DNA from 4 places in the Sporomusa intestinalis genome. Region 4 is predicted to be linked to each of the others. Evidence: riboswitches for the same ligand, from Rfam matches in the RefSeq annotation. Region 4 holds a riboswitch; each other region holds the start of a gene.
What was found. A riboswitch is a leader RNA that binds a small molecule or an ion and turns the genes downstream of it on or off. The one in region 4 is predicted to bind cobalamin.

Region 1 (5,803 bases), 160 kb from region 4:
CAATTTTTCCAGCGTCATTTTCTCATCCTCCTTTTTAGTACATCTTATGCTTAACATTCTAATTCTATAGAATTAATCAGTCAATACTATGATATTATTTTTCCGATAGTGATATATGCTATTATTACTATAGAATTATTTTTAGAATTATTTTTAAGGTGGTTAAAAATGGATATCACAAAACGCATTATTGAACTACGTGAATTAAAAGGGTATAGTACGAATAAACTCGCGGCTATAGCAGGACTGTCACAGGGTTTTGTAAGGCAGATTGAGTTAGGTGAAAAACAGCCTACCGTTGATTCTATGAGTAAAATATGTGCTGGCTTAGGAATAAGTTTAAGTGAATTCTTTTCTGATGATGATACGGAAATACCAATAGATATCAAGCAATTAGTAACCATTGCTAAAACTCTCACTCCCGGCCAGAGAGAGGCTTTGCAATTGTTTCTGGAGCGAATGAAAAATGATATCCAGTAATTTTTTCTACCTTCCCGTTTCCGAGGGAATAATAAGTAAAAAATAGGTTCAGGCTGCATAACCGGCTTTATAGAGTCGGTTTTTTAGGTTTATAAGCCGGAACATTAAAAGGTACACCGCAGGTTGATGGCCGGTGTACCTTTTTTAGTCTACCAGCAGTTAAAAAATAATTTCTGTGGACATAAGAACGACGATACCCTAAAGGGTATCGTCCCAAAGGACTTGGCCCAAGCCAAGTCTTTTCTTATCCTGATAGACAGTCATGTCGTTATAACGGCACCATCAAAGAATATAAAATGCTATTTTTCAGGATAGAAAGGTTAACTTTCCGGTTTTATGATAGTATTTCTCATATGGAAAAAATACCAGGTTGTGACGCTATTTTCATCCAGCCTGTGCCCGTTAGGGCCTGATCGTTTCTTTAGGTTCGCAAATTAAGTTTCAGGCGATTTTGCCGTTTTCGATCAGCCTAAAGATTTTGCCGGCAATAGCAGCATCATCCCGTGGTTCAGCCAATAGCGGCTCAATCTGCCGCCACACCCCGTCCGGGTTGATTGCCAGCGCCCTGGTGTTCAGCCACTGCCCGTCGGCAGCGATTGTTCCTTTTAATTTACCCTGCAGCGAGAGCCGTTCTTCATATTCCTGTTTGAGTGCGGCCGCTACCCGCGTTTTATCAACATAGGTCAGATCATCTGATTTGAATACAGCCAGCATACCGGCCCGGATAACGGCATCGCCCTCGCTTTTATTGATCATGCCCTTTTCAATGGCCGTATAGAGCAAGCTGTTGTACTCAGCAAAATAACGGAAGTCGTCCCGGTACAGCGCCGCTTCCACGCTGAACAGCATGTAGTCATAACCGGTAAGCGGCCTGGCCGGTGTCTGGTCGTCACCCCAGTAGAGCTGCGAATTTTTTACGAACAGCTTTTCCGGGTTGAACTTGGCGGCATCGGCCTTAATCACGGCAAAATAGCCGTTCTGGAGCGATACGCCGCCCAGGCTGTCTGTTCCGGCGTATTCATTGTGAAACACCAGACGGATGTCTTTATCCCCGCCGGCTAAGAGGTCCTGCAGCGCGCTGACCGCACTGTCGACCACTTTGAGAGTGGTTGACAGCTGGCCGATGGTCAGCAGGCTGGAAATGCTATTGGCAAGACTTAAAAAAGACTGAAAATAGTCTTTGTTGACATAGGCCAGTAAGGCGGCACTAATCGACACCCGGCCGCCGCGATAAGGCACCAGGTTGGTCAGGGAGTAATTCAGCTCCACGCCATGTCCCAGCGAGCTTTCATCCAGGTTAAGCGCCAGCGGACCGGCCACGCTGGGCAGCTGCTGGGCCGCATTGGCGCCGAATTGCAAACCGACCACAGAGGAAACCACTGGCACAACCTTGCGAAACAGCTTCCGGTCATCCTTAAGGAACATTTCCGCCAGGCGCAGGCGAAAATAGTGTTGTCCCTCCTGGAACACAATCCTTTCCACATCCGCTGTTACCGGTGTAAAGACATAATGCTTGGCTTCTTTCACAAACAACCGGGAAAACCAGTCGATCAGACTCATGCTGTTCCTCTCCTTTTTGCCTCATGGCAATGTTTTTCAACGAGAACGTCCTCATCAGAAAAACTTGGCTTGAGTCAAGCCCTTTAGGACGCCACCCATTAGGGTCTAGTCGTTCATATGCCCACAGAAAAATTTTTTAACTTCTGGCAGAATGACAAAAACACTCTCCTGCAAGGAAAGTGTTTGCGTGTTTACGCTGCCGTAATCCCCGCCCTGTCGCTCGCAGGTACAAATGGCGATTGCCGGGCAGGCAGTTCTCCTGACTCCGGTTCATCGCTCGCCTGCGCCTTCCCAAGCGATTGCTCAGTGGCACTTGCAGGCTTGCTCCCCGTTACAGTGGCGGGACCGTGCCGGTATTGCACCGGACTTCTCTATTAAGCCCCGAAGGGCACCTATCCCCACATTATGCTGTTAATGGTGTATATGGGATAAATTAGCACAAAAATTCTCTTGCCCTTAGTATAGATCAGGCCAAACACATTTGTAAATAGATGATTGAGGATTTATTGGTTACAGCCACCGTCAGGCGTATACTCTGACACATTTATTCGCTGTGTTTGTCTCACTGCCTGGCGGTAGCATATTTCTTTACCAAACATAATATGTAATAGATAACAAGCAGAGGGTGGGATTAGATTTATGCTATTCTGGTTGATTTTGGCAGCGATCATATTTTTTCTGTTATCCCATTTTTGGGTGCTGTTATTAGCCTTACTCTTTTTCTGGTTTATTTAGCCGCTGTTGTCGCCTTCTTAGAAGCTGGTACCAGGCCCCAACCTATAAGCCCTGCCGCAATTAGACTAACTAACTGCGGCAGGGCTTTTTTTATCCTGATAGACACTCATGCCATTACGCTGGCACCAGCAAAGAATGAAAAATGTATTTTTCAGGATAGAAAGGTTAGTTTTCCCTGGATAAGGGCAACCCGGCTTCCGCTTTCGCCCCAGCTCGGCCCAAGCCGTGTTTTCTTTGACTGAAGCGGCAAGCAGCTTTTCAGACTTCCATAATGATAGGCAGAATCATGGGTCGCCGGCGGGTGCGTTCATATAAATATTTGCCCAGGGTATCGCGAACATTAGACTTAATTGTGGCCCATTCGGTAATATTATTGAGTTCGCATTTATCCAGGGCCTGTTTAACCCGCTCCTTGGCATCCTCCATCAGCTGCTCGGATTCACGGACATAGACAAAACCGCGGGATACAATGTCCGGGCCGGCAGCTACCTGACCGCGCTGCTTATCCATAGTGACAACAATGATAAGTATCCCGTCCTGCGACAGTTGGCGGCGGTCCCGGAGGACGATATTCCCCACATCGCCGACCCCCAGGCCGTCCACCAGGACATTGCCTGAGGTTACCTTGCCGGTTATAGCGCCCTTGTCCGCGGTAAATTCCAGGACCTGGCCGTTTTCGGCAACAAAAATATTTTCCTTGGCCATGCCTAAAGACTGGGCCAGTTTAGAATGCTTAATCAGATGCCGGTATTCGCCATGTACGGGGATAAAGAATTTCGGCCGCAGCAGATTATGCATCAGCTTAAGCTCCTCCTGGCTGGCATGGCCGGATACGTGGATGCCTGAGGTGGATTCATAAACAACCTCGGCGCCCTGGCGGAATAAATAATCAATCGTCCGTGACACCAGCTTCTCGTTGCCCGGTATTGGCGTAGCCGAGATAATTACAGTATCACCGGGAATAATTTCAACTTTCTTATGATCCGACATGGCCATCCGGGTGAGGGCCGACATGGGTTCCCCTTGACTGCCTGTTGTTAAAATAACGATGCTGGATGAGGGATAGTTGTTAATTTCGTCAATATCAATAATAACGCCCTCGGGAACATTTAAATAACCAAGTTCTAAGGCGATCGTAACAACGTTCACCATACTCCGGCCCAGGATGGCCACCCGGCGCCGGTACTTGCAGGCTGTGTCAATAGCCTGTTGAATCCGGTGAATATTGGATGAAAAAGAGGCAATAATAATTCGTTCCCGCGCATTGCGAAAGGCATCATCAAAGGTAACGCCCACTGATTTCTCACTTGGCGTATAGCCGGGCCGCTCGGCGTTCGTACTGTCTGCCAGCAGCACCAGCACCCCCTGGTCGCCTAATTCGGCAAATTTGTGAAAATCAGTGACTTTACCGTCAACCGGTGTTTGATCAAGTTTAAAATCTCCCGTATGGACTATGACACCTACAGGCGTTTTAATGGATAAAGCTACCGCATCGGCGATGCTATGGCTTACCCGGATAAAGCCAATGGAAAAATGGCCGATTTGGATCTGGTCCCCGGATTTTACGGCATGCAGATTGCTGGCCGGAACATTGTTTTCCTTCAGGCGTCCCTCTAAAATCCCCAGGGTCAGGCGAGTTCCGTATACGGGAACACTCAGCTGTTTTAACACATACGGCAATGCCCCAATGTGGTCTTCATGCCCATGGGTTAAAACAATAGCCTTGACTAACTCACGGTTGTCCAACAGATAGCTGATGTCGGGAATGACCAGATCAATGCCCAGCATGTCATCTTCCGGAAACATTAACCCTGAATCAACTACAATGATTTCATCACCATAACGGATTACCGTCATATTCTTGCCAATTTCCCCCATCCCGCCCAGAGGGATAATCTGTACTTTGCCTGGTTGTCGCGCCAAAAAAACATACACCTCCAAAAATATTAATCAATCAAGTTGTAACTGCCCGTTCATTAAGCCCATCACTAGAAACCGGCCGTCCTGTCCACTTGTGAATAATTATAACCTATTTAGTATTCGCTGACAACAAGTGGTCTACTCGCTCTTAAATATTATATGCAAAACCTGCCTCTACATACAAAAAACCGGTAGCTTGCGCTACCGGTAACCGTTAACTAATTTAACACGCCTAATGATTGCATAATCTTTGTCAGCTGGGCCGTTTCACCGGCAGTGGGCGGTACTAACGGCAGTCTTACCGGGCCGGCCTTGATACCGATCAGGTTAACCGCCTCTTTAATCGGAATAGGATTGGTGGTGACAAATATCACCCGGAAGAAAGGCAGGAGTTCCAGATGCAGGTCCTTAGCCTTGACCATATCTCCGGCAAAAAAGGCGTTTACCATGGCCTGCATACGACTGCCGACAATATGGGCGGCCACACTGATAACCCCCTGCCCCCCCACAGCCAGCACCGGCAGGGTTAGAGCATCATCACCGCTGTATACGAAAAAGTCCTTAGGGGTAATACGGATAATTTCCGAAACCTGCTCCAAACTGCCGCTGGCTTCTTTAACGGCGGCAATATTCTCCAGCTCCGCCAGCCGGGCGATCGTGTCCGGCAGGATGTTAGAGCTTGTGCGCCCCGGCACATTATATACAATCAGCGGTAAGGCTGTAGACTCGGCAATCGCCCGGAAATGCTGAAACAACCCCTCCTGGGGCGGTTTGTTGTAATAGGGAGCAACGACCATAGCCCCATGGACGCCGGTTTGCTCGGCGATTTTGGTCAGTTCAACAGAGTCTCTAGTATCATTCGTACCGGTGCCGGCAATGACTGTGGCCCTGTCGCCCACAGCCTCAAGCACCGCCGTATAGAGTTTAACCTTCTCCTCTTTGGTCAGGGTTGCCGCTTCACCGGTGCTGCCGGTGACGACGAGACCGTCTGAACCATTGTTTACAAGGTATTGAGCCAATTTAACAGCTTCACCATAATTAACACTGCCATCATTGTTAAACGGGGTTACCATTGCAGTTAAAATCCGCCCGAAATGCCTCATCAAAC
Region 2 (4,711 bases), 1.8 Mb from region 4:
GGCCCAAATTGCCGGCTGCCATAAGGGCTAGCGCAAGCAACTAATAGCAAAGGTAGACTAAGTAAGAGGAGAAGAGAAAAATGAGAGTAAGCAAGCACAACAGAAACATTGGTTTAGCGGCACTGTTGTTTTCCACACTGGCGCTGGCTTCGCCTGCCCATGCGGAGGATATCGAAGCTACAGAGGAATATGTCTGGGACACGATTTTGGTTACGGCGCAGCGCTATGAAAAAAAGGACCTGGATATCGGGGCGGCAACTGACGTATATACCAGCGAACAGTTACAGAACACCGGCGCCCGAAACCTGCAGCAGGCATTGGCCATGGCCACCGGCGTGATTTACCAGGCCAAAGGCCCCGGCGGGGCTTCGCTGGGATCTATGACCAGTAAAATTAGTATCAGGGGTGTGGAAAAAGGAACACTGCTGCTAATCAACGGCACGCCGGCCAATTTAAGAGGGTTGTATAATCTCGAGGATATGCCTCTGGAAAACGTGGAACGCATTGAGGTGGTCAAGGGCGGCGGGTCTGTTTTATATGGCAGCGAGGCTACCGGCGGTGTTATCAATATTATCACAAAGAAGGAAATGCCGAACACCGTTACTGTCGGCGGCGGCAACAAGGGGCAGCAAAACTATGCGCTGACGACGCAGGCCGGTAAGCTGGGTTTCAGCTATACCTATGATAAGTGGGGCGATGTTGGCAAAGTTTCTTCCAACTTGGCCACTCCGGAAATGTATAATGCATTTAATGGTTCGGAGAAAAATAATATTACCCTCAATTATGTTTTTGATGAAAATGTGGACTTAATGTACAGTCATAATGAATCAGTCAGCCGCTTTACCTATACCTTTGGTAAAGGCTATGACGCTAAATATGATTATCCTTATTTTATTGATGACAAGGCGCGCTACAATCGCCGGCACGATAATACCAAGGATTTTGTGCAGCTTAATGTGAAGCAGGGCGATTTAAAAGGCAATCTATACTATAATGCCAACAGTTTGCATTCTACCGGGATGGACTATTACAGTTCAACCGGCGAGAGCGACAAATATCCGCAATGGAAAGATTCCAAGGAGAAGAATCGCACATATGGTTTCGACCTGCAAAATATCTGGCAGACGAGCGGCAGTACGCTGTTATTTGGCGCAACCTATCAAAATGAGAGCTATACGCCGGAAGTGAAAGAAAGCACCCGCTATGAGCGCAATAATTATTCCCTTTACGGCCAATGGGAAGCGCCTCTGCGGGAGGCCGATACCTTTACGCTCAGTGCCCGGAAAAGCTGGACAGGCGGGGCTGCCGAAGATAAAAATTATCACAACTTCAGCGCCCAGGGACAGTTTGTCCATAAGCTGTCGGCCGACGCCAGTGTGTATGCCAGCATTGGCCAGTCCTATGTAATGCCAACTTTTGGCCAGATGTACTCCACTGGCGGTACTATGGTGGTCGGCGACCCCAATCTTCGGCCCCAGACCGGTATTCATTATGAAGTTGGCTGGAAGAAAAATCATAATAACCACAAATGGCGGGCGGCACTATTTAATTATGAGATTGAGGATAATATCAGCTTTAGCAAACAATCTGACAAATATTACGCCGTCAATGAGGATCTGAAAAATACGGGGATCGAGTTAAGCGCCGATATTCAGGGACATAACGGCTGGTCTTACCAGTACGGGCTGACCTACAGTGATCCCAAGGGCAGGGCAAAATCCGAAAAAACCGGCGTTAAAACCTATTGGGACAGAAACTTCGGCCGGCTGCAGCTCAATGGCGGGGCTACGTACCAGATGGATAAATGGACGGCCAGCCTCTCGGCGAATTACCTGGCCAAGCGGGTGCTTACGCCAAGCAATGCGCACTCTTTTGAAACCAAGCCTTATTTATTAACAAGCTTACATGTCAATTATGCCGTTGACGCAGTCAGTGAAATTAACTTGAGTATTGATAATGTGCTGGACAGGCAGGACAATGTCAACCATACCAGTTCGGCCTATTACACAACCCCCATTAATTACATGCTGAGTTATAAATATAAGTTCTAATATTATATTATGGGCAAATACCAGCCGTTTAAAGTGCTGGTATTTGTTTTTAGCACAGGGGACGGCACGGAACAGGGATGATCCCCGCAGTCATGGGCCGGAATATTGGAATTGTATTAACCGGAAGAAATATGTTTGACAACCCTAAGCGGCAATGGTAATATTAAACATGATATTTACAGAAAATTTAATATGATCAATAGGTGCCCGTAAGGGCTTAATAGGGAAGTCCGGTGCAATACCGGCGCGGTCCCGCCACTGTAATGGGGAGTGAATCCAAGAGATGCCACTGAGACGAAGGTCTTGGGAAGGTTTGGACGAGCGATGATCCGGAGCCAGGAGAACTGCCTATTGCAAATCACCGTTTAACCTACGAGCGATGGGGAGGGGATGCGAATACTTAATGTATCTATGTTCTCCCAATAATATATTGGGAGTTTTTTATTTGGTCTTATCCTTTCGACGGTTACTGCACCCGTTCTGCAGGAATTATAAATTGTTATGGAGATGAGATGTGTGAAAACAAGAAAGTCGAACAAGCCGAACAGGCAAAGGCATGCCTGGCTGTGTGCTATGGTGGCCGGCACGCTCTTAACACAGTGGCCAGGGGTTTCCTACGCCGAAGAAGTGGATGCATATGTGCTTGATCAGGTAGTGGTTACAGCCAATCGGGTACCAACCAAGCTTTCCCAGGCAGCGGCTAATGTTTCAATCATCGATAGAGAGGAGATTGAAAACGGACATTATAAGAGCCTGGCCGATGTGTTAAAACATGCCAATGGCGTTGAAATACGACAGCAGGGTTTTCCGGGGGCGGAAGAATATGTCCGCCTCAATGGTGATGAGCGGGTGCTCATCCTGATTGATGGACGTCGGGTGAATTTAAATAAGAAACCAGGCCATGGTCAGGCGACCTACAATCTAAATGTTCTTCCCTCCCTAAGCAATATTGAGCGCATTGAGATCGTAAAAGGAGCGGCGTCAGCAATATATGGCTCAGACGCTGTAGGTGGTGTTATTAATATTATTACCCGGCAAGGCGGCGAAAGTCGTTCGACTCTTGATATCGGAGCCGGCTCCTGGGGGTATAGGCAGTATGAGCTTACCACAGCAGGCGCTGAGGAAGGCTGGAACTGGTTTATTACAGCAGGGAAAGAAGAGCAGGATCACTCTGCCTATAAAGATTTTAAATTTGGCACCGTAAAAGATATGCCGAACAGCGCGTATGATCAGAAAAACATGACAATCCGTATTGACAGGGAATTAAGCGACACGACCTCACTGACATTCAGCGCGGAGCATGCTGACGACCATAAGGGGCAGCCTTATAAGCCACTTGGTTTTATAAACCATAATCCCAGTGCGTATTTAGATACGCTTACCAATAACTGGGATTTGACATATAATATGGATAAATCATCAACAACCCCGGGATACTTGCGCTTGTACCAAAATTATCATAAGTATGAATTGCATGATACCGATGAGGATTCGATGTACAACAATAAGGAAACCGGCATTGCCTGGCAGGATGGCTGGCACCTAGATGACAAAAACCTTTTGGTCGGGGGCGTGGAATGGCGCAATACCCGGGTGCAGCACACCTCAATGGGTAATCAGGAAATTACCAATAAGGCAGCATACTTGGAAGACCGGATGCAGCTAAATGACAAATGGATTCTGACTCCAGGCATCAGGTATGACCACCATAGTACGTTCGGTTCCAAGGCAACGCCGCGGGCTTCATTGAACTACCAGATGGATGAAACCACAGACATGTACATATCGTGGGGCAAGGTTTTTAATGCGCCGCTGGTAGATGATTTATTCTGGCCGGAGGAGGGTAGTGAGTATGAGTATGGAGGGCAAATCTACCGATACAAGCTGGTCGGCAATACCAACCTAAAACCTGAAACCGGCTATACGACGACAATAGGCATCAATAAAAAATTGGATAAGCGGACATATGTTAAGGCCAGTTATTTCCAAAGCAAGCTGCACGATGCAATTGACTGGGGCTCATATACATATGATGACAGCGGTATCTCTACAACTGTATATACACCGTCCAACATCAACGAATTACGCAAAAAGGGTGTCGACATAGAATTACGGCGGGCTATTTCGCCACTCTGGACTGTTATGACAGGATATTCTTATTTAAAGGTTGAGGAAAAAACTGGTGCTGCCTATATTCAGGACCCGGAAAACTCGCAGCCAAACGGTTACCGGCTAGGGGTTAGCTATGCCGATGAAAAATGGAATATTGATATTGATGGCACGGGGGCTACCGGGCGCAGTGCAACGAGGTTTACCTCTTCACGCTACTGGATTGTGGATCTGGCTATGAATTATTCTATTGATAAGCATGCCCGCGCCTATTTCAAAGTTAATAACTTAACAAATCAAGATTATGAATTAGTGGGAGATTCCCAACTTGGCTCGTTCCCCATGCCAGCCCGCAATTATCAGTTAGGCGTGAAATATTCCTTTTGAGGTTACAGCCAAAGTGATTTGATATAAGACCCAAAAATAGTTTCTGATTATACTAAGAGGTTGTGTTTTGCCTCTACCTCTTTAATGTAAGGTTACATCAAATCAAAACCGAAGGTGTTTGACAACTCCTGTCACAAATGGTATTATTAACATGTATAATATTC
Region 3 (5,803 bases), 2.2 Mb from region 4:
TTTTTGAGGCCCTCATCAGCGACTATGTTATGTGGGCCAAGCGGCTTGGCGACTGGGCGGTCAGCCGGGATGCCTCCGCCGGCCAGGTGCAGTTCCCGTTTTCTGCCTTTCGCCCCGGCCAGCGGCAGCTAGCGGTTGCCGTATATAAGACAATCCGCGGGGGGGTTAAGTTATTTGCCCAGGCGCCTACCGGCACAGGCAAGACCATGGCCGTTATATTTCCGGCTGTTAAGGCCCTGGGGCTGGGACATGTGGAAAAAATATTTTTCCTTACTGCGAAAACGGTAACCCGGCAGTTGGCGGAGGCTGCTTTTGACCGTCTGCGGCAGGCCGGATTGCAGTGTAAAACCCTGACCCTGACTGCCAAGGATAAAATATGTCTCAGTCCCGGTTCGGCCTGTACGCCGGAGGAATGTCCCTACGCCGCGGGGTATTATGACCGGATTAAGCCGGCCTTGCTCGCCTGCTGGCAAGAGGCGGCTTTTACCCGCGAGGTCATTGAACAGCAGGCGCGGGAATACCAAGTCTGTCCCTTTGAATTATCGCTGGAGCTGGCATTTTGGGCAGATGCGGTTATTTGTGATTATAATTATGTGTTCGATCCCCGGGTTTATCTGAAGCGGTTCTTTCAGGAACCCGGCGGGCAATACTGCTTCCTGGTTGATGAGGCCCATAATCTTGTTGACCGGGCCAGGGAGATGTTTTCCGCGGCGATAACAAAGCAAAGCTTTATGCAGATTAAGAAAGCGGTCAACAAGGAGCTGCCCGCCCTGGCTAAGACTGCCGGCAAGATCAACAGGCTGCTGCTGCAGTTAGGCAAACTATGCGGGGAAAAGACCGCAGCCGGGGGCGCAGACTATTATGTGCGGGAACAGCTATTCAGCGAGGTCCTGCCCTTGCTGCGAACCTTTATGGATGCAGCCGAAAAGTGGCTGGCGAAAAATGAGCAGGCCGATTTCCGGGAAGAGCTGCTGGAGCTCTATTTCCAGGCGAATGCTTTCTTGCGCACGGCTGAGACCTATGATGAACGGTATGTAACCTATGTCGAGAAACTAGATAAAGAGGTACAGCTTACACTGTTTTGCGTTAATCCGGCAGAACTGCTGCGCCAGGCAGGGCTGCGGGGGCGGGCGACAGTCTTCTTTTCCGCTACCCTCGCCCCGATGGAATATTTTTTTGAGATCTTAGGGGGCGGGGAGGGCGATGGCAAAATCATCGTGCCCTCGCCTTTTGCCGCCGCCAATCTACGAATCCTGGTCGCCGACCATATCAGCACAACCTATAAGACCAGGGCCGGGACCTATGACGTGATTGTCGACAGCATTACCGCCGCGATTAAGGCGAAAACCGGAAACTATCTGGTATTCCTGCCATCTTACCGGTACCTGGAGGAAGTAAGCCGGCGGTTTGCCCTCCACAACCCGCAGATCAGGGTCAGCAAACAGACCGGTGAGATGACGGAAGCCGAGCGGGCCGGCTTTCTGGAGCAGTTTTCTGCCGGCAATACGGAAACCCTGGTGGGGTTTGCCGTGCTGGGCGGCGTATTCGGCGAGGGCATTGATCTGACCGGGGAACGGCTTGTTGGCGCCGTAATTGTTGGTGTGGGGCTGCCGATGGTATGCCCGGAACGGGAGATTATCAGACAATGGTTTGAACAGAATAACGGCCAGGGCTTTGCCTACGCGTATATCTACCCGGGGATGAACAAGGTCCTGCAGGCCGCGGGGCGGGTGATCCGCACCGAGCAGGACCGGGGCGTAATTTTGCTGATTGATAGCCGTTTTGCCCAAGCCCGGTACAGGCGGCTTTTCCCCCTGGAATGGCGGGGGGCCGTACGTGCGCCGGGGGTTGACCGGATTGCCGGCGGGGTCCGGCAATTTTGGCAGCAGGAGCTTTGAAGGCTATAATATTACCTATGTTAAAATGACAGCCAAGCCGGGCCGCGGGTGGCCGCAAGCCTTGCCCCAGCGGCCGGCGGTGTTGTAAAATAGAGATATACCGGACACTGGCAAAAAGGAGGAGTTCACAGTGGATTTACTCGCTTTACTGCAAGAAAAAAAGAAAAAAGCCAATGAGAATAATAAGCCGTTTCCCAAAGCCGGCAAGGTGAAAAATTCCAATCATAAAATGCCTATGCGCAAGAGTGGCCGGGGCAAATAACGGCTGAGCGTGATAAACGCCTGCAGCACAGCAAGATGTGCCGCAGGCGTTTATTGTTTGGGCTACACGCTAATATTTTTATGTATAAAATTTTAATTGCGGTATATGATAACAGCAGGTCATAAACAGCATATATGCCACCACATAGGTGCCTCTCAAACGAGAGGAGAATAGGGAAGTTCCGAGGGATGGAGACATCCCGCAAGACGCGGTCGCGCCACTGTAGACGGAGGTTAGCCCGCATACCCGCCGGCAGGAGGGGATGCAGGGGGCCTGAAAGCCGTCAAGCCAGGAGACCTGCCTATGCTGGCTGTTATTTACCCCCGCGTCAGGGGTATTACCAGAAGGATGAGGATAACAATGAGCCCCTGCCCTTTTGGCAGGGGCCTGCCGTGATTCAGGCCCGGCAACCGTTGCTGCGGGGTGTAGGCAGGCGGTCAGTTAGTGTAAATAAAACCTTTCTTTTCGACAATTTCTGCATAAGAAAAAGGCAATAGGAAAAGACTTTGTTTGAAAGTCTTTTTCCTATTGCCTTTATTTGTTTTGGGGACAACCGTGATTTGCCAATTGGCTTACATTTGGTAGACAGGGACCCGTTGCGGGCAGCAGAGTTTTAGGGGTAGCGAGGTATAGTGTAGTGGAAAAAACAAGAGTAGTGCAGGAATATGTACCAGGCAAGCAGGTGACACTGGCTCACCTAATCGCCAATCCGAAACAGGAATTATGCGACAAGCTGGGGCTTGGGACAAGCGGCGCGATTGGAATTTTAACGATTACACCCTCCGAAGCGGCCATTATTGCCGCCGATGCAGCAACCAAAACCGCCCATGTCCAGATTGGTTTTATGGACCGGTTTACCGGTTCTGTCGTTATTACCGGCAATGTGTCGGCGGTAGAAGCCGCGCTGCGGCAGGTAACCGGTTTACTGGCCGAAGGCTTGGGGTTTACCGCCGCCGGCCTGACCCGGTCTTAGCAGGATGATTATGCTGATTGGTCCTGTTGGCGCCGGCAAGACTTCTTTGATCAATGCCCTGCAGCATAACGGCGGTACGGCCCGGAAAACACAAAGCATTCTTTTTCGTGACGGCATGATTGACACACCGGGCGAGTATGCGCAAATGCCCCGCTTCTATTCCTCGCTGGCGGTTACCGCCGCCGAAGCCAGTCTGATCGCTGTGGTGCAGGCTGCCGCCGATTTCCGGGCCGGGCTGCCGCCCGGGTTTGCCGGCATGTTTCCCAGGCCGGCCGTGGGCATTATCACCAAAATTGATCTGGCCGGCGCCGACCGGGAAAAAGCCCGGGCACGATTGCAGCAAGCCGGTGTCAGGGGACCTTTTTTCTATGTGTCCGCACTTACCGGCGAAGGCCTGACGGCATTAATTGATTTTTTTACTGAAAGGGGGTGTAAATAGTGGGCGAATCCTTAGGAATGATCGAGACCAAAGGCCTGGTGGGAGCCATTGAGGCTGCCGACGCCATGGTCAAGGCTGCCAATGTCGTGTTGGTAGGGTATGAAAAAATCGGTTCCGGCCTGGTTACCGTCATGGTACGGGGCGATGTCGGGGCTGTCAAAGCGGCGGTAGACGCCGGCGCTGCCGCCGCCGGCTGCGTGGGTGAGGTAATCTCAGTTCATGTTATCCCCCGGCCCCATACCGATGTGGAAAGAATTATTCCCAAAATTTAATAACAGCTATTTTGGAGGTGTAATAGATGGAAGATCATTTGGTTGAGCAGGTCATGAATGAGATCAAGAAGCGTATGAGCACCGAGCCGAAAACGGCGGCACCGGCAGCTGACACACCCCGGGTGTGTGTCAGCCCGGGGATTACGGAATTCGTGGGCACGGCCATCGGCGATACGGTCGGCTTGGTCATTGCCAACGTAGATTCGGGGTTGCACGAAAAGATGAAGCTGGACCCTAAGTTCCGGTCCATTGGCATCCTTGGCGCCCGGACCGGGGCCGGTCCGCATATTATGGCGGCTGATGAAGCCGTCAAAGCCACGAATACCGAGATTATCAGTATTGAATTGCCCCGGGACACGAAAGGCGGCGCCGGCCATGGCTCGCTGATTCTGTTCGGCGCCGAGGAGGTGTCTGACGCCCGGCGGGCCATTGAGGTGGCTTTGGGAGAACTGGAGCGCACCTTTGGCGATGTGTATGCCAATGACGCCGGCCATCTTGAGCTGCAGTACACCGCCCGGGCCAGCCTGGCCATACATAAGGCTTTTGGCGCACCGCTGGGCCGGGCCTTTGGGCTGATTGTGGGCGCCCCGGCGGCAATCGGCGTGCTGATGGCTGATGTTGCGGTAAAAACGGCCAGTGTCGAGGTGGTTGGTTATTCCAGCCCCGGCAACGGCACCAGCTTTTCCAATGAAGTGATTCTGATGGTAACCGGCGACTCGGGCGCCGTCCGGCAGTCGGTTATTGCCGCCAGAGAAGTGGGGAAAAAGGTGCTTGAGGCTATGGCCGGACCGGCGCCCTCATCCGCGACACCGTACATATAGACTAGGGGGAAAACAAAAGTGAAGAGATCAAAACGTTTTGAGATGCTGGCGGCCCGCCCGGTAAATAATGACGGTTTTGTCGTTGAGTGGCCGGAAGTGGGGTTGGTAGCCATGAGCAGCCCCAACGATCCCAAGCCCAGTATCAAGATTGAAAACGGCAAAGTGGTGGAGATGGACGGGGTGCCCCGCAACCGCTTTGACTTTATCGATCAGTTTATTGCCGATTATGCCATTGACACGGCAATAGCCGAAAAGGCAATGGCGCTGGACGATGCGAAAATCGCCCAGATGCTTGTTGATATTAATGTATCCCGGGAAGATGTTGTCAAAATTGCCCGGGGCCTGACTGCCGCTAAAATTCTGGCGGTGCTCAACACCATGAATGTGGTGGAAATGATGATGGCTATGCAAAAAATGCGGGCCCGCAAAACCCCCTCCAACCAATGCCATGTAACCAATACCCAGGACAACCCGGTATTAATCGCCGCCGATGCGGCCGAAGCCGCACTGCGCGGTTTTGACGAAATGGAAACAACCGTAGCGGTTGTCCGGTATGCCCCCTTTAATGCGCTGGCCCTGCAGGTCGGCGCTCAGACCGGCCGGGGCGGCGTGCTGATCCAGTGCGCCCTGGAGGAGGCGACCGAATTGCTGCTGGGCATGCGGGGCATTACCGCCTATGCGGAGACAATCTCCGTATACGGGACGGAAAATGTATTTGTCGATGGCGACGATACCCCCTGGTCCAAGGCCTTTCTGGCTTCGGCGTATGCCTCCCGCGGGCTGAAGATGCGGTTTACCTCCGGCACCGGGTCGGAAGTGCAGATGGGCTATGCCGAAGGCAAATCGATGCTGTACCTGGAGATCCGCTGCATTATGCTGACCCGCGGCGCCGGTGTTCAGGGCCTGCAGAACGGTTCGGTAAGCTGTATCGGCGTACCGGCGGCTGTCCCTTCCGGCATCCGGGCCGTGCTGGGGGAAAACCTGTGCGCGGCCATGCTGGACCTGGAGGTAGCCTCCAGCAATGACCAGACCTTTACTCATTCCGATATCCGCCGTACGGCCCGCACGTTGATGCAGATGCTGCCCGGCACCGACTTTATCTGCTCAGGCTATAGCGCCAGCCCCAATTATGACAATA
Region 4 (5,803 bases):
CAGACAACGGCTGGCGCCTGGGTGCGGCCGTAAGCCACAACGACGGGGAAAGCGACTATATCCTGGGCGGCAAAGGCGACAATACGGCGACCAGCCTGTCCCTGTACGGCAGCTGGCTGGGCGGTAAAGGGCACTACACCGACATCGTCGTAAAAGGCGGCCAGGTGAAAAATGACTTCACCGTCTATAACGAAATGGGCCATAAAGTGGCAGGCGACTACAAAACAAACGGCCTGTCGGTGAGCGCCGAATACGGCCGGCGCCTCGAACACGGCAACGGCCTGTATGTTGAGCCGCAGCTGCAGTTGAGCTGGGGCCGGCTGCAGGGCAAAGACTATACCGCCACCAGCGATGTAAAAGACGGGGACGGCAACTACCGGACCATGAACATCAGCCAGGACGGCTTTACCAGCCTGGTTGGCCGGATCGGGGTCGGCGTCGGGCACCTGACAGCCACCACCAGCATCTATGCCAAAGCCTTTTTGGCGCATGAATTCAGCGGGGACTTCAGCAGCCGGTTCACAGCCGAAGAGGCCAAAAGCAGCCGGGTGGACCTGGGGGGCAGCTGGGCGGTCTTCCAACTGGGCGGCAGCGCCAAAGTGAGCGATAATTCCTATGCCTATGCCAATCTGGAAAAGAGCACCGGCAGCGATATCGACACCGACTGGCGCGTTGACGCCGGCCTGCGCTGGAGCTTCTGATAAATATCTGTATCCGTGGTAAAAGGCGACTTCAGCCTGGCTGCTTCACAGCCTGGTATGATCACAGTGCCCACACACCTTAAACGGCGGCTGGGAAGCCTGGCCCCACAACGACATAACAAGCAGGCCTGCTATTCAGGAGAAATAGCAGGCCTGCTTGTTATGCCGAAAAATAATTAAACTTTTGCAAACGGCTTTGCGCCAATGTGAATATAATAAAATAACATAATATGGAGGTATGTAAAATGGATATAGAAAAAATTAAAACTACGATTAATGATGTCGGCCGTAAAGCCCATGGTGCTGTAAATGGATTCGCAGCTTTTCATAATTTTGAAAGCTGGCAGGTATGGGTGGGTGTTGTGCTTCTGATTGTTCTAACCCTCTTAATCGTTTTTATCCTTTGCTGAAACAAGACAGGAAGCGGTAAAATAGGCAAGACGGATAACCGCGGTGCAATCTCTTGACAGATTTGGTCATTTTATGCAATACTTTTTATGCAAGTGTCTTACAGATTGTGATAAAAGCTGCGAGTATGAAACTTCATAACTACGATATAGGTGCCCGCGAGGGCTTAATAGGGAAGTCCGGTTGAAAGCCGGCGCGGTCCCGCCACTGTAATGGGAGAGCGATTCCAAGAAATACCACTGAAACCTTGTGTCTCGGGAAGGTTTGGAGGAGCAATGATCCAGAGCCAGGAGAACTGCCTATATTCAATCACCGTTATTACCTGCGAACGATAGGGAGGCGATTGGGGCAATAGTTTATTGTGCTTATTTTACCCCAATGCATTCGCTGCATTGGGGTATTTATTTGATTATACCGACAGTAAGGAGCACCAATGCGGGAAAAAACAACAACTGTGATTGGCCTGAACGATCATAAAAAATTTATGGCTCTGGCCATACCTTTGACCATTGCCACCTTAACCACACCGCTGCTGGGAGTTGTCGACACGGCAATTATGGGCAGGCTTCCGCAAGCCGCCTACATCGGCGGCGTTTCTATCGCGGTACTTATTTTTAACACATTATACTGGATCTTGGGTTTTTTGCGGGTCAGCACTTCAGGATTTAGCGCCCAGGCCAGTGGCAGCGGTGATAAACAGGCAGTTGCACTGGCGTTGCTAAGGCCGCTGCTGATTGCTGTTGGCCTCGGACTGGTAATTGTTGCCCTCCAGTGGCCGATAAAGCAAATCGCCTTTGCCCTGCTGGCGCCGAATGAGACAGTTGGCGAGATTGCCGCCGCCTATTATCATATCCGCATCTGGAGCGCGCCGTTTACGCTGGGCAACTATGTCATTGTCGGCTGGCTGATGGGAATGGCGAAAGTAAAGCTGTCACTGGCTTTGCAGGTTTTTATGAATGTGCTGAATATGGTACTAGCCGTACTGTTTGTCGGCGGCTTCGGCTGGGCTGCCGGCGGGGTAGCTGCGGCAACGCTGATTGCCGAGATTGCGGCGTTCCTGCTGAGTGCAGCTATTTTATTAAAAAGCAGGGCAATTACACTGGAAAAGCTTTCAGCAAAAAAGATTGTTGATCCGGCGCCATTGGTCCAGATGATGAAAGTAAACCGGGATCTATTTATCAGAACAGCCTGTCTGCTGACTGTTTACGATTGCCTGGCTGCTTATGGCCTGCGGTATGGGGACACCATTCTGGCGGCTAATGCCGTTTTATTGCAACTGCATTTTGTAATGGCCTATTTCCTGAGCGGCTTTGCCAATGCCGGTACCGTTCTGGTTGGCCAGGCAATTGGCGAAAAGAATGAGGCTCTTTATGTCAAGACCGTTAAGCTGACAGCTATCTGGGGGGGCGCTACGGCCGTTGTCCTGGCAGCAATAGCAATCGCGCTTAAAATTCCTCTGATTCAAATGTTTACAACCCTCGCCGATGTGCAGCAGGCTGCATTGCAGTATAGTTACTGGATAGCCCTGTTTCCGCTGGCTGCTTTCTGGGGGCTGGAGCTGTACGGGATTTTTGTGGGGGCAACGGCGGCCGCGCCTGTTCGTAATTCACTGATATATTCTTTGATCACGTATTTCATTTCCCTGTGGCTGGCCGTTCCCACCCTGGGCAACCATGGTATTTGGCTGGCATTTATCGTTTTCAGTCTGGGCCGGTCGCTTTTCCTGTGGATTTATCTGCCGGGACTGAACAGAAAAATCGCCGCCTTGACGGCTAAAGCCTAACAAGGAGGCAGCTCAGGCCTGCAGGAAGAATATAACAACTAAACGCTATAGGGAGGGTATTTGCTTGGCTACGCAGAATTTAGTAATTCGTCCCATTCGGTCTGAAGACATAGCCGCTGTACAGGATTTTTTGTTAAAACAGTTGCGGGATTTGTTTCACCAGGAAGGTCAGGCAGCCATTACTGACGATGTCTGGGGACTGGGAAAAACCTACCTTGAACCGGAAAACTGCAATATGTGGGCGGTATTTACGCCAGCGGGAACCGTTGTCGGCTCGGCCGCGATTTGTGCTTACAATGACAGAATCGAGTTGCTCAAAGGCCGCTACCATCTGCCCACAACGGCCGAAGTGGGCCGCTGCTATATTGACGCCGGTTTACGGCGCCAGGGAATTGGCTCAAAGCTTGTCGGATTAATGACTGACTTTTGCCGGCAGCACGGGTACAAAATGCTGTATCTGCACACCCATCACTTTTTGCCGGGAGGCTTTAACTTTTGGCAGAAACAGGGGTTTGAAATTATCCTTGACCAAGGCGGCAGTTTTGAAATTGTTCATATGGAAAAGCAATTATAACCGCCAGGCAAAATACAGGCCTGTATTATAACCGGAAAGATGCTGTTCTTATTTCGGTAAGAAAGCATCTTTATGGTTTCCTGCTTATTGTTAGCTTGCTGCCGGATAAAGACAGCACCGTATACCTTATCACTAATCCTGAATAGCAGGATAATTTTTTTAATTGAAATATCCCCCATAGGGGGATATGAGTAAAAAGCAAAGTCTGAAACCAGGTGGAAACGGCGGTTAAATTACAGCAAAGTCGGGTTTGGAACGATACTATGTAGCCGGGAGATTTGCAAATGTCTAATACGGTTAGTAGCGAAACGTGGCAAGAGAAAGTCCGGGTAGTATTGACATTGGCTGTGCCAACGGTAATCGAAAACTTGTTATTAAATATTGTCGGTTTTATTGATACCCTGTTTGTTGCTAAAATCGGCTTGCAGGAAGTTGCCGCCGTCGGCGTCACCAATGCCATCGTAGCCATTTATATTGCGGTATTTATGGCGATGGGGATAGGCACCTCCTCGCTGATTGCCCGCTGCCTCGGGGCCGGAGATGCCGGCCGGGCCAAAGCCATCGCCCGGCAGTCAGCGTGGCTTGCTATCATTTTAGGTCTGTTTTTTGGTGTTGTCACATTGCTGTTTGCTGAACCTTTGCTGCGTTATATGGGAACTGAGCCTGAAGTCCTGCAGGCGGGTATAACGTATTTTCAAATTGTGGGCGTCCCGTCTGTGCTGATTTCCCTCATGACGATATTCGGCAGCATATTACGCAGTGCCAGTGACACAACCTCACCGCTGAAGGTCGGCCTGTGGGTAAATTTGCTGCACATTATTCTGGCTTATCTGCTGATCTTTGGTATTGGCGGCTGGAACGGCTGGGGAATTGCCGGCGCCGCCTGGGCTACAACGATTGCGCGGCTGGCTGGCGTATTGGCGCTTTACGTTTATATCCAAAAGTCAAAAATCGCTTTTACTTTAGCCCAGGGCTGGGCAGGCCAATTTATCCGGCCGTTATTACAGATATCCGGCCCGGCTGTCGCCGAGAGGCTAATTATGCGGCTGGGACAGTTATTTTATGCCGGCTTGATTGTCCGGCTGGGAACAGATGCCTACTCGTCCTTTATTTTTGGCGGAATCATATCTCAGTTTGCCTTCCTGCCAGGCTATGGCATTGCTGTTGCCGCCACAACAATTGTCGGCAATCATGTTGGTGCCGGCCGTAAGAATGACGCCTATCATTACGGAATTGTCATCATGGGCGTTGCTGCCGTCTTTATGGGGCTTGTCGGCATTCTGTATTTTATTTTCGCCTCTCTGGCGGGAGCCTTGTTTACCAGTGATCAAAGGGTGATCGATATGGTGACCATCGGGCTGCGGATTGACGCTTTTGCCCAGCCGTTTACAGCCGTAAGCCTGGTTATAGCGGGAGCGCTGCAGGGGGCAGGCGATACCAAAAGTCCGATGTACAGTACAATTGCCGGCATCTGGATCATTCGCGTCATCGGCATTTATGTACTCTGCTTTTTTTTCCACTGGGGTATTGCCGGCGTTTGGCTGGTAAATTTGATTGATTATGTACTTCGCTCCATTTTTTTGTTTTATCGATTTAAAAAGCTGATGTTACATTAGAACAACTTGGCTTACGCCAAGTCTTCAAGACGCCGGCAGCAGCCGCCTGTGCCCTTTAGGATATAGATTTTCTTATCCTTAGATCATGGTCTTGCATTTTATAATTCTGATGGGTAAAGAAAATACGGCTGGCGCCGAGCCTTAGCGAAGACAGAAGCCGCTGTTGCCCTTATCCAGACGGAAAGTTATACTTTTTACAGGATAAAAAAGGCTGACTTGCATGTCAGCCTAACCACTACCGGCACTATTTACAGTTTTGCAGGTTTACTTGCCTTACGAATCGCAATTAAGGCCTGGTTGATTATTTCTTCAACCTGACGTTTATTTAATCCTAAGGGGCGAACCATATTTTTAACTTCGCTTCTAAATTTTTGTTCATCAAAATCAATAATCAATTTATCACCACCTTACAATACCGGTTACTTTATTATACGGATTATGTTGAAAGGAGGTTACCCGCCGGCGGCAACCTCCTTAACAAATAATTAATCCGGACTTAACAAATAAAAGCAACGCAACATGTATAATGAAATTAAACTTATTGCGCTAACCGGCACGCCGGTATAGCGAGAGAGTTTACATAGCTGCCCATGGCCAAAGGCCAAAACCGAGTGGCCGAGTGTGTCACCGGTGCGAGCCGTTTCCTGTGCGCGGGGGCGGCTCTTTTATTATCTGCCGGAATTTACTGCCTATATATTCCAATGGACTGCATAGCTTTTCT

Region 1: another riboswitch for cobalamin. It lies ahead of ACZ481_RS11705 (hypothetical protein); the one in region 4 lies ahead of ACZ481_RS12535 (MATE family efflux transporter).
Region 2: another riboswitch for cobalamin. It lies ahead of ACZ481_RS04130 (TonB-dependent receptor plug domain-containing protein); the one in region 4 lies ahead of ACZ481_RS12535 (MATE family efflux transporter).
Region 3: another riboswitch for cobalamin. It lies ahead of eutS (ethanolamine utilization microcompartment protein EutS); the one in region 4 lies ahead of ACZ481_RS12535 (MATE family efflux transporter).

Annotation. Positions count from the first base shown of each region.
Region 1 is NZ_AP042390.1:2,502,772-2,508,574, reverse strand. Features, by position in the region: gene ACZ481_RS11715 (helix-turn-helix domain-containing protein) at 1-18, opposite strand, end outside; gene ACZ481_RS11710 (helix-turn-helix domain-containing protein) at 169-480, shown strand; gene ACZ481_RS11705 (hypothetical protein) at 922-2,040, opposite strand; cobalamin riboswitch at 2,273-2,452, opposite strand; gene ACZ481_RS11700 (ribonuclease J) at 3,034-4,653, opposite strand; gene dapA (4-hydroxy-tetrahydrodipicolinate synthase) at 4,914-5,798, opposite strand.
Region 2 is NZ_AP042390.1:895,200-899,910, forward strand. Features, by position in the region: gene ACZ481_RS04125 (TonB-dependent receptor plug domain-containing protein) at 81-2,051, shown strand; cobalamin riboswitch at 2,236-2,417, shown strand; gene ACZ481_RS04130 (TonB-dependent receptor plug domain-containing protein) at 2,568-4,547, shown strand.
Region 3 is NZ_AP042390.1:4,876,082-4,881,884, reverse strand. Features, by position in the region: gene ACZ481_RS22700 (ATP-dependent DNA helicase) at 1-1,898, shown strand, start outside; gene ACZ481_RS22695 (hypothetical protein) at 2,029-2,160, shown strand; cobalamin riboswitch at 2,290-2,479, shown strand; gene eutS (ethanolamine utilization microcompartment protein EutS) at 2,798-3,133, shown strand; gene ACZ481_RS22685 (EutP/PduV family microcompartment system protein) at 3,144-3,572, shown strand; gene pduA (propanediol utilization microcompartment protein PduA) at 3,569-3,844, shown strand; gene pduB (propanediol utilization microcompartment protein PduB) at 3,871-4,665, shown strand; gene ACZ481_RS22670 (propanediol/glycerol family dehydratase large subunit) at 4,684-5,803, shown strand, end outside.
Region 4 is NZ_AP042390.1:2,664,405-2,670,207, reverse strand. Features, by position in the region: gene ACZ481_RS12545 (autotransporter outer membrane beta-barrel domain-containing protein) at 1-701, shown strand, start outside; gene ACZ481_RS12540 (hypothetical protein) at 947-1,111, shown strand; cobalamin riboswitch at 1,243-1,426, shown strand; gene ACZ481_RS12535 (MATE family efflux transporter) at 1,543-2,892, shown strand; gene ACZ481_RS12530 (GNAT family N-acetyltransferase) at 2,957-3,466, shown strand; gene ACZ481_RS12525 (MATE family efflux transporter) at 3,751-5,082, shown strand; gene ACZ481_RS12520 (hypothetical protein) at 5,331-5,477, opposite strand.